3 regions of the Acetobacterium sp. KB-1 genome follow, and region 3 is predicted to be linked to each of the others. Evidence: riboswitches for the same ligand, from Rfam matches in the RefSeq annotation. Region 3 holds a riboswitch; each other region holds the start of a gene.
The links. Region 3 has a riboswitch for cobalamin ahead of DOZ58_RS10200 (hypothetical protein). Riboswitches for the same ligand answer to the same signal wherever they lie in the genome.
Positions count from the first base shown of each region.

Region 1: it holds a riboswitch for cobalamin, as region 3 does, so the genes downstream of both, DOZ58_RS03695 (AAA family ATPase) here and DOZ58_RS10200 (hypothetical protein) in region 3, are expected to answer to the same signal.
Region 2: it holds a riboswitch for cobalamin, as region 3 does, so the genes downstream of both, nikB (nickel ABC transporter permease) here and DOZ58_RS10200 (hypothetical protein) in region 3, are expected to answer to the same signal.

Region 1 is NZ_CP030040.1:786,596-790,917, reverse strand. It holds gene DOZ58_RS03710 (iron-containing alcohol dehydrogenase) at 1-759, shown strand, start outside; gene DOZ58_RS03705 (TIGR04076 family protein) at 772-1,020, shown strand; gene DOZ58_RS03700 (LysR family transcriptional regulator) at 1,094-2,035, opposite strand; cobalamin riboswitch at 2,138-2,318, shown strand; gene DOZ58_RS03695 (AAA family ATPase) at 2,407-3,249, shown strand; gene DOZ58_RS03690 (nitrogenase component 1) at 3,246-4,322, shown strand, end outside.
Region 2 is NZ_CP030040.1:2,653,579-2,657,900, forward strand. It holds gene DOZ58_RS12250 (ABC transporter substrate-binding protein) at 1-415, opposite strand, end outside; gene nikC (nickel transporter permease) at 457-1,293, opposite strand; gene nikB (nickel ABC transporter permease) at 1,295-2,233, opposite strand; cobalamin riboswitch at 2,389-2,577, opposite strand; gene DOZ58_RS12265 (PTS sugar transporter subunit IIB) at 2,814-3,098, opposite strand; gene rpe (ribulose-phosphate 3-epimerase) at 3,136-3,786, opposite strand; gene DOZ58_RS12275 (PTS sugar transporter subunit IIA) at 3,823-4,275, opposite strand; gene gyrA (DNA gyrase subunit A) at 4,275-4,322, opposite strand, start outside.
Region 3 is NZ_CP030040.1:2,201,431-2,205,752, forward strand. It holds gene DOZ58_RS10185 (GyrI-like domain-containing protein) at 1-87, opposite strand, end outside; gene DOZ58_RS10190 (GyrI-like domain-containing protein) at 102-560, opposite strand; gene DOZ58_RS10195 (YafY family protein) at 631-1,533, opposite strand; gene DOZ58_RS10200 (hypothetical protein) at 1,622-2,290, opposite strand; cobalamin riboswitch at 2,445-2,631, opposite strand; gene DOZ58_RS10205 (encapsulin-associated ferritin-like protein) at 2,865-3,212, shown strand; gene DOZ58_RS10210 (family 1 encapsulin nanocompartment shell protein) at 3,237-4,025, shown strand; gene DOZ58_RS10215 (nitric oxide reductase activation-like protein) at 4,182-4,322, opposite strand, start outside.

The DNA.
Region 1 (4,322 bases), 1.4 Mb from region 3:
ATTGTGCCGCTAATTGCCATTCCCACCACTGCTGGCACCGGTTCTGAGGTAACAGCTTTTGCGGTGATCACGGACCGTTCCCGGAATTATAAGCTGACGGTCTTTAGTTATGAACTGATTCCGGCCTATGCAGTACTGGACCCAACCTTAGTTATGACAACCCCGGAAAAAACGGCGGCAGCCTGCGGAATTGATGCTCTGGTTCATGCCATTGAGGCTTATCTATCGAAGGCCGCTTCACCTTTTTCTGATGCAATGGCTGAAAAAGCCTTGGAATTGATCGGTAATAATATCCGTTTGTTTGTGGCAGATCGAACCAATCCAGAAGCAGCAGCCAATATGCTTTATGGTAGCATGTTTGCCGGGATCGCCTTTGCCTGGGCGCGGCTGGGTAATGTCCATGCGATGGCCCATCCCCTGGGCGGTTATTTTGATGTCCCTCATGGGGTTGCCAATGCGATACTGCTGCCAACGGTGCTGGAATATAACGCCCTAGCCGATACCGGACGTTATCAAAAAATTTATGACGCGATTAAATGCGGTGAAGGATGGGAGGATTTTACGTCTCAGACTTTGGTCGATGAGATCCGTAGCTTAACTTGTGCACTGGGGATTCCCAAAACCCTAAGTGAGGTGGGCGTCACGGTCGATAAGATCCCTGCGATGGCTGTAGATGCCATGAAAAGTGGTAATATTCTGGTTAATCCCAGAAGTACAACCCTGGAACAGATTGAAGCGCTGTATCGACTGGCGTTATAGAGGAAGGACAACATGGAAGTAATTGAACAGAAAATAAAACTGGTAGTTGAGGAATCGGGTTGCCCGATATATTCGGCGGGGGATGAAGTCATTTTTGACGGACCCCAGCTGGATAAGGACAAGAGTGGAAATTTCTGCATGATGGCACTCAGTGCAGTGTTTCCCTTTGTCTATGCGGCTCGCAAAGGTGTGATTACCGATGCCCCGCTCCAATGCCCGGACTGTGGAGAAAAAGTGGTGTTTAGAATTAGAAAAGCCTGAAGAACTCAAAGTGTATAAAAAAAGATCAAAGGGATCAAGTATCTGTCCTTTTGATCTTTTTAGTTATTTTGCATCAGTAAGAATTGCATTCTAGTCCATTGATTTTCGCTTTTAAAGTCGTAATATAGCGTATTCCAATATCACTTAAGGTATGTTCCCTGCGCATAATATAACCCGCGTGTAAAATTTGATCACTTTCGCAAAACTCGATCGTCTGAATCTCATTTAGTTTTGAGTGCATCTTATCGCCATCGCTGTTAGTCAGATCTGGACCGATGCTAAAACAATCAGTGCCACGAACCAGGGCGATTTTTGTGCAACGGTCAATGACATGAATGTTTTTATCCAGGATTTCATTAAATAAAATTTCTTCAGAAAAATGAAGCAGATTGTCATCACCCTGATCATAGGTGACAAAAGGGTATGGTTTTAAGTCATCAAGGGTTAGCAATTCTTTCTTAGCGAGGGGATGTAGTTTTCTTATAAAAACATAGGATTTGATTTTTCCCAGAATATGAAAGGAGAGATTGCTGGTATCTAAAAGTTTTTGCATCGTATTCAGGTAATGATCATTAATGCACATAACCCCGATTTCGCTGCGACGGGTGGCCACGTCGTGGATGACCTCATGGGTTGGACATTCCCGAATGGCAATATCATAGCGATCCAAGCCGATTTCATCAACGATTTTGATAAAAGACATGGTCGAAAAGGGCAGTCGCTGGGTGGAGACAGAAAAGCGCATCGGGATCGATTTCTGATGCTGATAACGTCGTTCCAGATAGTCGGCTTGCTCAACGATATCTCTGGCATGGTTTAGATAATCTTGTCCTTCATAAGTTAATTCAATCCCACGGCTGTTTCGCTTGAACAGGAGAATTCCGAGACTCTGTTCGACTTCTTTGATTGCAGTGGATAAAGTGGATTGGGAAATATAGAGGGCCTTAGCCGCCGCCGAAATTGATTGATGCCTTGAAATTTCGATCATATATTTCATATTTTGTAGTGAAATCATTGGTTTCCTCCTTGTTTGTTTAGCCCTATACTATCAAAAATATTGATAGCTGGCAATTGGAAATTAGAAGAACCGCTGAATTGTTTGCTCCTCTTTCTTGTGATATAATACGACTTAATTGAATAACAAAGTGTAGTATGAAAATCGGTTAAAGTCCGATGCGGTACCGCCACTGTAAAAGTGAGCCGCTGTAAATTGATCAACACTGGAAAGAAATTTCTGGGAAGTTGTTACAGCAGGCGATGATCTTAAGCCAGGATGCTTCTATATTTTGTGATAACCAAGCCTAACGGATTATTGGGTGAGGGATTTATTTTTATAATAAACTCTTCTGTCTAATAATTCAGAAGAGTTTTTTTATTGGAGGAAAAATGAAGATAAAACTAAAACGGATCGCATTTTATGGCAAGGGAGGGATTGGTAAATCGACGATTGCCGCCAATGTATCGGCAGCGCTTTCAAAAGCTGGGAAAAAGGTTCTCCATATCGGCTGTGACCCGAAATCGGATTCGACCCGGATTCTGATGAAGCGACGGATTCCCACCGTCTTGAAAACACTCAAGGAAAAAGGAGATCAGCTGAATAAAGCAGATATTTTATATAAAGGAGTTTATGGCGTTACTTGCGTTGAAGCTGGCGGCCCGGAACCGGGGGTCGGTTGTGCCGGGATGGGCATTTCGGCGGTGATCGAGACCCTGGAAAAGCTGGAAGTCTTTGCGATGGACTGGGATCTGATTGTCTATGATGTGCTGGGTGATGTGGTCTGTGGTGGTTTTTCCATCCCCATGCGCAAGCAATGTGTTGATGCGGTTTATATTGTGACCTCATCAGAATTTATGTCGTTGTACGCTGCCAATAATATTTTAAAGGGTATCGCGCACTACGAAACCCCGAAGAAAAAACTATTTGGCGGCTTTATTCATAATCGCTACTCGTCCCAAACCGATAAAGATGTGGTTGATCATTTTATCAAAATGACCGAAAGCCGTCTGATAGCCTCTATTGAACAAAACCAGGCGATCAAGCTGGCCGAGTATCAAAGAAATACCATGATTGAGGCCGATCCCCAGGCCCCCCTTTCACAGGTAATTAAGACCTTGGGGAAGGATCTGTTTTGCGAAGTTCCTGCCAGTGACTCTCGTCCCCTTGATGACGACGCAATGGAAGCCCTCTTTGATTTTGTTTCCGCAAAGAACCAGGAAATCAGCAGATGAGTAGCATCACCATTGAAACGTCGATCTATAATTTAGGTGATATGGAAATGGCGAAACGAATTTTTGCGATACCGGAAACCTTAGTCGTGGCCGTCGGACCGCCAACTTGTATCCGTATTTTATATTTTAGGGCTTTGGAATGTGGGCAGTTGTCCAAGCTCAAACTCGTTCCCATTCGTGCATTGGATTATACCTTTGGGGATTATCTGGAAAAAATCAAAGGCGTTGTTGAAGCGGCGTTACGAAAAGCCTGCTATCAGGGTATTATTCTTTATGTTTCATGTCCCGATTTGCTCAGCCAAACCGATTTTGATACGATGATCGAGGGACTTGATAATCCCCATCAGATACCTGTCGAGATTTTCAAGCGTGGTCCCATGGAGAAACGAAAAACCAGTCCATCCCAACGTTTGGATAAGATTGCAACAAAAATTGCGGACTTTGTCAAGACCCGGCCACTGGTTTTATCAAAAAATGCAGCGGTTTGTGAATTACCGCCGCTGGCCGCAGATTATACGGGGGTACTTTCTTTATTCCCCGATGATGAGGCCGTTTGTCAGTTTTTAATGACGGGCTCCGGCTGTGCAAACTGTCCTAGTTCCATTGATAAACTGAATCACAATCCGTTTATTTTTTCCCGATTTAATGACTTGCAGGCGGTTAATGGCTGCACAAATGAGATCGGTGAAGCCATTACAAAGCGCTTTCAAATGAATCATCAAACCAAAGATATAAAATTATTTCTATCCATTGGCACACCGGTTACCTTTATGACCGGGATGAATGATCATTTTTTACAGACCTGTGATCTATTTGAAATGACCTGTGCAATAGATACCAACGGTTTTCAGACGGCCGAAGAAGGGGTAGCAAAGGCCTTGTTAAAAATCGCCAAAGCAACGTTAAAAAAAGTTGAAAACCGAAAAAAACGGCTCAATATTATTGGCTATAATCCATTTTTGTTTGGGAAAAGGCAACACTTTGATGAAATTGAAACCTGCCTGACGTCGCTGGGTTATGCGGTGAACTTTCTCGGCTATGAGAGTCTGGGTTCCTTTAAAACGGCAGCAGAA
Region 2 (4,322 bases), 450 kb from region 3:
TGCCCGCCACAACATAAGCGGCTTCGCCAAATGCAGCGGCTCGTTTATTGGTACTGCCAACCCGTTTTAAGTTGTTTACAACCATCTCGGCGGTTAACGGGTCGCCGTTAGAAAAGGTGACCTTATCCTTAATGGTAATTTTCCAGGTATTGGTATCCACATTTTCATAAGACTCCGCCAACCACGGCTCTGGTACCAGCTCCATGTCCAATTTAAAGAGGGTCTCTGAAATAGCATAACGGACAGTAAACCAACCCTGCCAATCGACAGCCGGATCAAGCGAGCTCACCGCCTGTGTCTCACCCCAAACCAGATGTTTTTCTCCCGAGCTTCCGGTTTCACTGTTTCCACACCCTGCTAAAACAGCAACCATTAATATCAATGACAACAACATGATCAATACTTTTCTTTTCATATTCACTCCTTTTTATTTTTATTTAAAACCAGTAGCTGGTTTTAGATCGTTTGTTGTTTGGGTTCTAATAAATCCCGAACTGTATCACCGAGAAGATTAAAAATCATCACCGCTACCAACATAACTACCCCTGGGTAGAGAATAATCCAAGGGGCCGTCTGCATCAGACTACGGCCTTCATTGATCATTGAGCCCCACTCGGCCTGGGGAATCTGCACGCCGATTCCTAGAAAGGACAATCCGGCGATGCCCATCATCATTCCACCAATTTGCAGGGTTGCCGTAACAATTAAGGGTCCTGAAATATTCGGTAACATATGCCGCCACATGATCCGGGAATGACTGTTTCCGGAAATCCTGGCGGCTTGAATATAAACCTCAGACTTTACTACCATGACACTGCCCCGGGCTAATCGTGCATACTGGGTCCAGCCGGTCACCGCCAGGGCAATCATGGCATTGATCAGACCACCACCTAAAATACCCGCTACCGCAATGGCCAGAATCATATCCGGAAAAGCCAACAATATATCAACCACACCCATCAGTGCCCGGTCAACCTTTCCGCCATAATATCCGCAAACCACCCCATAGGCCGTTCCAAAGATAAAGGTCCCCATTACTAATGCCAGGGAAGCAAAGATGGAAACCTTGGCACCCATTAACACTCTTGAAAAAACACATCGGCCATAACTATCGGTACCAAAAGGATATTCTGACGAGGGCGGTTGCTTCGCCAATTTTAAATCGGTTAAATTTGGATCATGGGGACACAGCCAGGGTGCTACTAGACTTAAAACGATTAGAATCAGGACAACACCGAAAAGAAAATACAAACGCTTATGAACGGCATCCATTGGCAGTTTTATTTTTTTCATTTTAGGTTTCCCACCCTTCTTTAACCCGCGGATCTAAAAGATGATAGGATAAATCGGTTAATAAATTAACCACAACATAGATAATTGCCATCCACACCACAAAACCCTGAATCACCGGATAATCTCGGGCGCCGATGGCATCAACAACCATTTTCCCCAACCCCCGCCAGACAAAGATGGTTTCCACCACTGCTGCGCCGCCTAAAAGCGACCCGATCGATAGACCAATCAGGGTTACCACCGTGATCATCGAATTTCTTAATACATTTTTATACAAGATAACATTTTCCTGAATCCCCCGGGAGCGGGCTCCCATCACGTAATCTTTATTTAGTTCTTCCAGAACGGCAGCGCGAATCTGACGAATATATTTTGAGATCATCACCGTCGATAGTGCAATGGTGGGCAAAATCAAGCCTCGAATCGATCCTGTTGCTAACACTGGCAACCAGTTTAATTGCATGGCAAAAACATAAATCAGAACCAATGCCAGAAAAAAGTTGGGAATTGAGGTGCCCACAAAGGTAAAAAAACGAATGCTATAATCAACCCATTGATTTTGCCGGATAGCTGCTAAAATCCCCAGCGGAATGGCAATTAAAAGCGTTAAGAGCATCGAACTGACGGCCAGAATAATGGTTGAGGGCATTGCCGTTACTATTTTTTGACTAACTGGTACATTATCAATATAAGAGACCCCCATATCACCTGTTAAAAGATTTAAAAGCCAGCTCAGGTATTGTTCCAGAAAGGGTTTGTTTAATCCCATCTCTTCTCTTGTTTCATCAAGGATCTCCTGGCTGACTGCGGTTCCCTGAGCTGAGAGTTTCATTTCAGCGGGGTCACTAGGCGCAAGATACATTAATGCAAAGGTGATAAAACTAACACCAAGCAGTATTGGAATTAACTGCACTAACCGCTTCCTAATATATTTTCCCACGCATTCACCCCTTGATTTTTATTTTGTTAGTATATTCTAACTCCATACATCATGTCAATTGATTTTTCCTTGAGCCCATAAAAAAACTCACTATCCATAAAAGACAGTGAGTTTGTATTTTTCACAGCACAAAATCATCCTCTATCTTCCGTAGAGTATTAAGACAATAAACAGGCAGGTCTTCTGGCTCAAGTTTCAATACATCACATCCTGCCTATTTGTGGCATTTCTGGTGTGACTTTTCTCTTACAGCGGCGGGACCGCGTGGGATTTACACCCAACTTCCCTTTTCACCAGCTTATCATTTTTTAATGACAGCTGACACCTGGTTAATATTTAATTATTTTTGGGTAATATATATCAGAACAAAACAAATGTCAAGACTCTGTTTTAACTTACACCTCTGTTGTCATTCATAAACGCTAGGTAAATAACTAAATTTTTTGTAAAAAAAACCACGAAAATTAATAAACTTAACCTTCATGGCCTTTCTATTGATCTTAAATCAATATTTGTTATCCTCTAGTTTTTAGATCCAACCTAAATAAATTATACGTTAAATTATTATCAATTGTCAATTCTATTTTTTTAATATTTCAATCAACTGGTCAATGGTACTTTGTAAATTAATCCCGGTTAAAAAAGCGCGGCCATTAATCACCGGAATATCAATGTCCCCTTCCAGTTGACAGGTACAGACAATCGCATCGGGATGTAATTCTTGATACTTTTTAAAGGCATCTACCGCTTTGGCTTGAACAGTTTGACAGGCAATCCCATTTTCCAGCGCAATCTGTTCAATCTTTTTGGCAACTACAGTCGAGGTCGCCAGGGCAGTTCCACACGCAACTAAAACAAGTTTCATCGTTAATTCCCTCTTTCAATAATTAGAATTTTAGAATTTATCCCTTGATGATTTTTTTGAACTGTCCTAAATTTTCTTTCATATCGCCTTTAAATAAGCAGGATCCGGAAACAATGACATTGGCCCCAGCTTCCACTACTTCTTTTAGGGTGTTAAAATTAATTCCCCCATCAACCTGAAGATCAATATTTCGATTACCAATCATTTGGCGACAGGCGCTTATTTTTTCGGTGCTTTCTGGAATATAGCTTTGTCCGCCAAAACCGGGATAGACACACATAATCAGGATCATGCTAATGTGATCAAGATACGGCTTTATCACCTCCAGAGAAGTATCCGGAGAAACCACCAGTCCGGGTCTGACCCCTTTTTTTACAATGGCGTCAATACAGTCCTTAATCTCCCCATCCGACTCCACATGAACGGTAATGATATCCGCTCCGGCATCAGCAAACCGATCGATATATTTTAGCGGCTCGCTAATCATGAGGTGAACATCAAAGGGGATCTTTATGGTCTTTCGCAGGCTCGCCACCTGATCCGGACCGATGGTAATATTGGGCACAAAATGTCCATCCATAATATCCACATGGAGATAATCGGCGCCATTTTTTTCAACTTCTTTTAGATCCCGTTCCAGATTAGAAAAATCTGCACTGAGCATAGAGGGTGCTATTTTAATATTCATTGATATCTACTTTCCTTTTGAAATGCTGTAACCGGATTATAAAAAGGTCTTAATAAGATTGTAAATCATTTGCGGCTCTTTTGCATCTTTTATTTTTTGTAACATTTTTTCATTTTGAATAATGGTAATGATCGTCTGTAAGATCTTTAGTTGTTTTTCAGGATTATTAATGGCCAGTAAAAAAATTATCTGGACCGAAATACTTTCCTTGGGATTCCCCATGCCAGCAAAAACAATGGTGTTTTTTAACGTCACAATGGAAATACTTTCTTTTAATACATATTTCGCTTCAGTATGGGGCAACGCCACCCCTATTTTTGTGGGTAAACCGGTCGGAAAGGTTCTTTCTCTTTCCACTACCGCTTCAACAAAATCTTCAGTAACACACCCCTGCGAAAGCAGCGGTGTGGCTGCTAACGCAATGGCATCAAACTGATCCTTGACCGTACAATTGACTTGAATGCGATCGATATGGATTAACGAGTCCATTATTGTTTTTCAGTGGTATCAACGAGTGTCATCTGATTTTCGCCGTC
Region 3 (4,322 bases):
GTGCATCGCCGGAACCGCAATGATTGACGGCTGAGACTTTGGTAAATACAAGGCTTTAAATTGCTTTTTATAATCGACTTTGTCCATCGTTTGCGTCTCCCTTAATTCAGTGAAATATAGACATGGATCTCGGCGTTGGCCATGTCTTCCCCGGGTTGATATTCCTCAAAATCGCTACTAAATTTCCGGTCGAGCTTCATATCCCAAAGCTTCACCCATAAGTCGCCAACGGCCTGCTGCACATCACCATGGACAACAAATTTTGCATAGTTACCAGGTGCAATGCTTACGGTTTCAACCCGCTCTGATTGCGAAGCTGCAGCATCAACTTCACAACCAACCACCACGTCATAAGTGCCGGCCACACCATTTTCATAATTGGTATAAAGACCAATACATTTCTCATTTTTTCTGCCGGTCAGGGAGGCTTCAATTCCTTCCCCATAAAAACGCTGCCAGGTGGCACCAATTTTTTCAACCATCTGGGGATCGGTATTACTGGTGCGTATTTTCAGCCCCGCCACTTGCTTTTCTGTTAGTTGTACCAATTCATAATCCATTTGTGTATACCTCTTTCTAACTTATTAATAAATTCAGTATACACCCTTTAACCTGACACCTAATGTCATATTAAAGATATTTTTTAAGACCATCTTCCAATTTTTTCTTAATTGCCTCCCGCAACCACTGGGGTTCTAACACCTCAGCAGCATCACCATAAGAAAGAATATAGCCATACACCCAGCCATCCTCGGGCAAGCGGCTCGCTACCACAAAGGACCCATCCTGATTTTTTGTGATCGCGGCCGGATCAAATTCATCATAGATCCGAAACGCCATGCTCGCGTCAATTCTCAGGATCAACCTGATTTGGGAAGCGCTTATCTCCGGTTTTTCAAAAACAGGGCCCTCCGGCAGGGTCCGGGAAAAAGCCTCCGATAACTGCCGGAGCTGCCTGATCCGACTGACCTTGAAAAAGCGCAACGCCTCTTTACTTAAACAGAATCCATAAACATACCAGGACTGCCCCTTAAACAAGAGCTTTAGCGGTTCAATAGTGCGCCCGGTCTTTTCTCCGGTCGCACTAAAGTAGTCAAAAGCAATTCTGTTTTTTTCAAGGATGGCGTTTTTCAGCACATTAAATTTTTCCCGTTCATCGCTATCACCGCCCCAATGGGAAAAGTCGACTTCAATCCAGTCGGCATCTTTTTTTTCAAACAGGGTCGCCAGTTTTCTCAGCACCGGATCGACCTCCGGTCCGTTTAGCACATTCATCCCCTGTAGCGATGCCAGCAGATTGACCTGTTCCTTTTCTGAAAGCAGTGATTTTTTAATCACGTAGTTATCCAGCAGCCGAATTCCTCCACCCTTACCTTTTTCAGCATAAACAGGAATCCCAGCCGCACTTAGAGACTCCACATCCCGGTAAATGGTACGCTGAGACACTTCAAAGTAGTCGGCTAATTCGCTCGCCGTTATCTTTTTCTTTTCAAATAAAATATAGACCATTTCTAGCAATCGATTGATTTGCATTGTCATTATCCTTTGTCGTTTTGTCTTCTATTTTATCACAATTTTGTCGCAAATGGCACTTCTATAAAAGATCGCGCGCTGTTTGCCTTCACCCAACACTTGCCATCTTTTTTTCGTCGTCCGTCATCTTTTCCTCTCTGGCAATGCAGCCATCGATGCTGCACGCTGCACAATCGCAATAATTTTGAAAATCATCAAAGAGAATCCCGGAAGAACTGTAGACAGGACGCATAATGTAGCCTTTACCCATCTTTAGTCCGATCTGCAGGGAGGCACTGCCAAAGCTGTCAAAAATAGCTTTGCTATCCTGAATTGCCCAATCCTGGATCAGACCGGGATTCGCTATTCCCACCTGCTTAAGATGATTGTCTTCCCGAACTGCCGCTTTCAAGTGCTTCATGGCACCATACATAATTGGCAACTTAAGCGACTGCAAAAAATAATGTTCAATCTGGTGAAGCTTTGTTGGCATTTCACCGATTGTCAACAAATACAAAAACACCTGTTCGTGGTCTTTTAACAAATAATGAAGGGTTTTGCTCTTGTACTTAATCCCATCCATCACAACTAAATGCTTCGAAAACGTCTCAACCGGACAGGCTTTAATGATCGCCATCGGTTTTATCTGGTTTCTTAAAAGCTCCACCGCATTTTGGTATTCATCATAAACTGGTGAATCACATGTTAATTTCATTTTTTTCATCAGCATCGGCATATTGACATCAACCGGTAACTCTATTATCCTAATTTTTTCCATCTCTTCCTCTTTCTCGACATCTACAAAAAGCTAAAAAAACCTTTTTAAAAGGTTTACAAAATGTGTGCCATATTTTTGTCCAGATAAGGGAAAAAATTTCTCCAAATCCTGTATTTCTAAATGGTCTCACACGTTGTAGCCTTCTTTGAAGCTTCAAACATCTTAACCATTTGGAAATATCCTGACTTGGCGGGGCTTGTTGCAAACGGCCTTCTCGGATAACCCAATGACCACCTGCACCCATGATCGCCTTACAGTAGCAAAGAAACTGTTGCGGATTCCCACCGCATTCCTTCTGTCATGGTTTGACTCTATACTAATCTAAAACGTATTTTTTGGCAAGGGTTTATTCTGACCGATCATAGTAATTTCCTGAGCGTAATCAGGATGATCTTTTTTAGCATTAGCGCCTGCTATCTACCCATTGATACAATACACATTGATTCTTTAAAAATCTTAATCGCTTTCACTTAAACTAACAATTTTTTGCAAAGATAACATAAATCCTGTTAGTCTACAATCATTTGGGTATAATTATTATATATCCAATATTTAGAAGGTAGGAGGAAATTTTATGGCACAGTATCATGAACCAATTGAATTATTAGATGAAAAAACGATGAACATCACTCGGGCCATCAATAGTTTAAAAGAAGAATTAGAAGCTGTTGATTGGTATAACCAACGCGTGGCAGCAACGAGTGATCCTGAATTAAAAGGAATTATGGCGCATAACCGGGACGAAGAAATTGAACACGCCTGCATGGCCATTGAATGGTTAAGACGAAATATGGACAAATGGGATGAAGAACTGCGAACGTACCTGTTTGTCGATGGTTCAATTCTGGAAGCCGAAGAAAATGAAGCGGCACCCGAGTCTGTAAATATATCCGGTATCCATATCGGTGATTTAAAAAAATAACGCGCATTAATCAAGGAGGAAAAAATGTTAAAAAGAGAAATCGCACCCTTAACTCAACTCGCCTGGAGCGAAATTGATGGCCGAGCGGAAGCCGTGTTAAAAAGTCGATTAACAGCAAGAAAGGCCGTCACGGTAAATGGACCGAAAGGTCTTGATTTTACTAGCGTATCGGAAGGTCGACTCGAATTAATTAATGACGATGAAAACCTTGTTAAAACCGGTGTTTTCAAGATCAAACCACTTGTTGAAGCAAGAATAAGCTTCACCTTAAACCGTTGGGAGATGGATAACCTGACGCGTGGTGCCAAGGATATTGATTTAACTAATCTGGAAGAAGCTGTCCAAAGAATTGCCGAGTTTGAAGAAACGGTCGTGTATAAAGGCTTTGAAGCTGGTCAGATTAAAGGTCTGGAATCGGTAACCGTTAATGAAAAAATACCCTTTGGTAAAACAGACTCCCAAATTATGGAAGCAATCTCAAAAGGCCTGGTTACACTAAGAGAAAAATTTGAAGCCGGTCCCTTTGTATTAATTGTTGGTGAGGTGGCTTATAATCGTCTCAATATAAGCTCTCATGGGTATCCGCTGATTAAACAGATCGAAGCCCTCATTGGTGGAAAAATACTATTAAGCACCGTTCTTGATGGCGCTTTTCTGATCCCTTATGATAATCCAAACTTTGAACTGACCATCGGACAGGATTTTGCCATCGGTTTTGAATCTTATGATAAAGAAAATGTCAAACTGTTTATCACCGAAAGCTTTACCTTCCGCGCGTTGGACGAAAATATTATTATTTCCTATACGCTATAAGCGTTTCCCATCGTTTTATCAATCAGGAGCGTCAATCGATCTTATTACAAAACGGTTTGATCTTTTTATGGCGGAGGATAACAATTATAGGATAACAAAATAGTACCAAAAAAACCGCTAAGACATCAAGCAGTTGATGCTTAGCGGTTTTATTTTTTAACTTACAATAATTTGCTTTAAATACTTAATAACCAAATCAGCAAAGCGGTTAATGTCTTTAATATAGGCAAAATCCTTGCCATAGATCAGCTTTTCAGCCATCAGATCCTGCTCTTTTCCGGTGAAGACCCCCAGTAC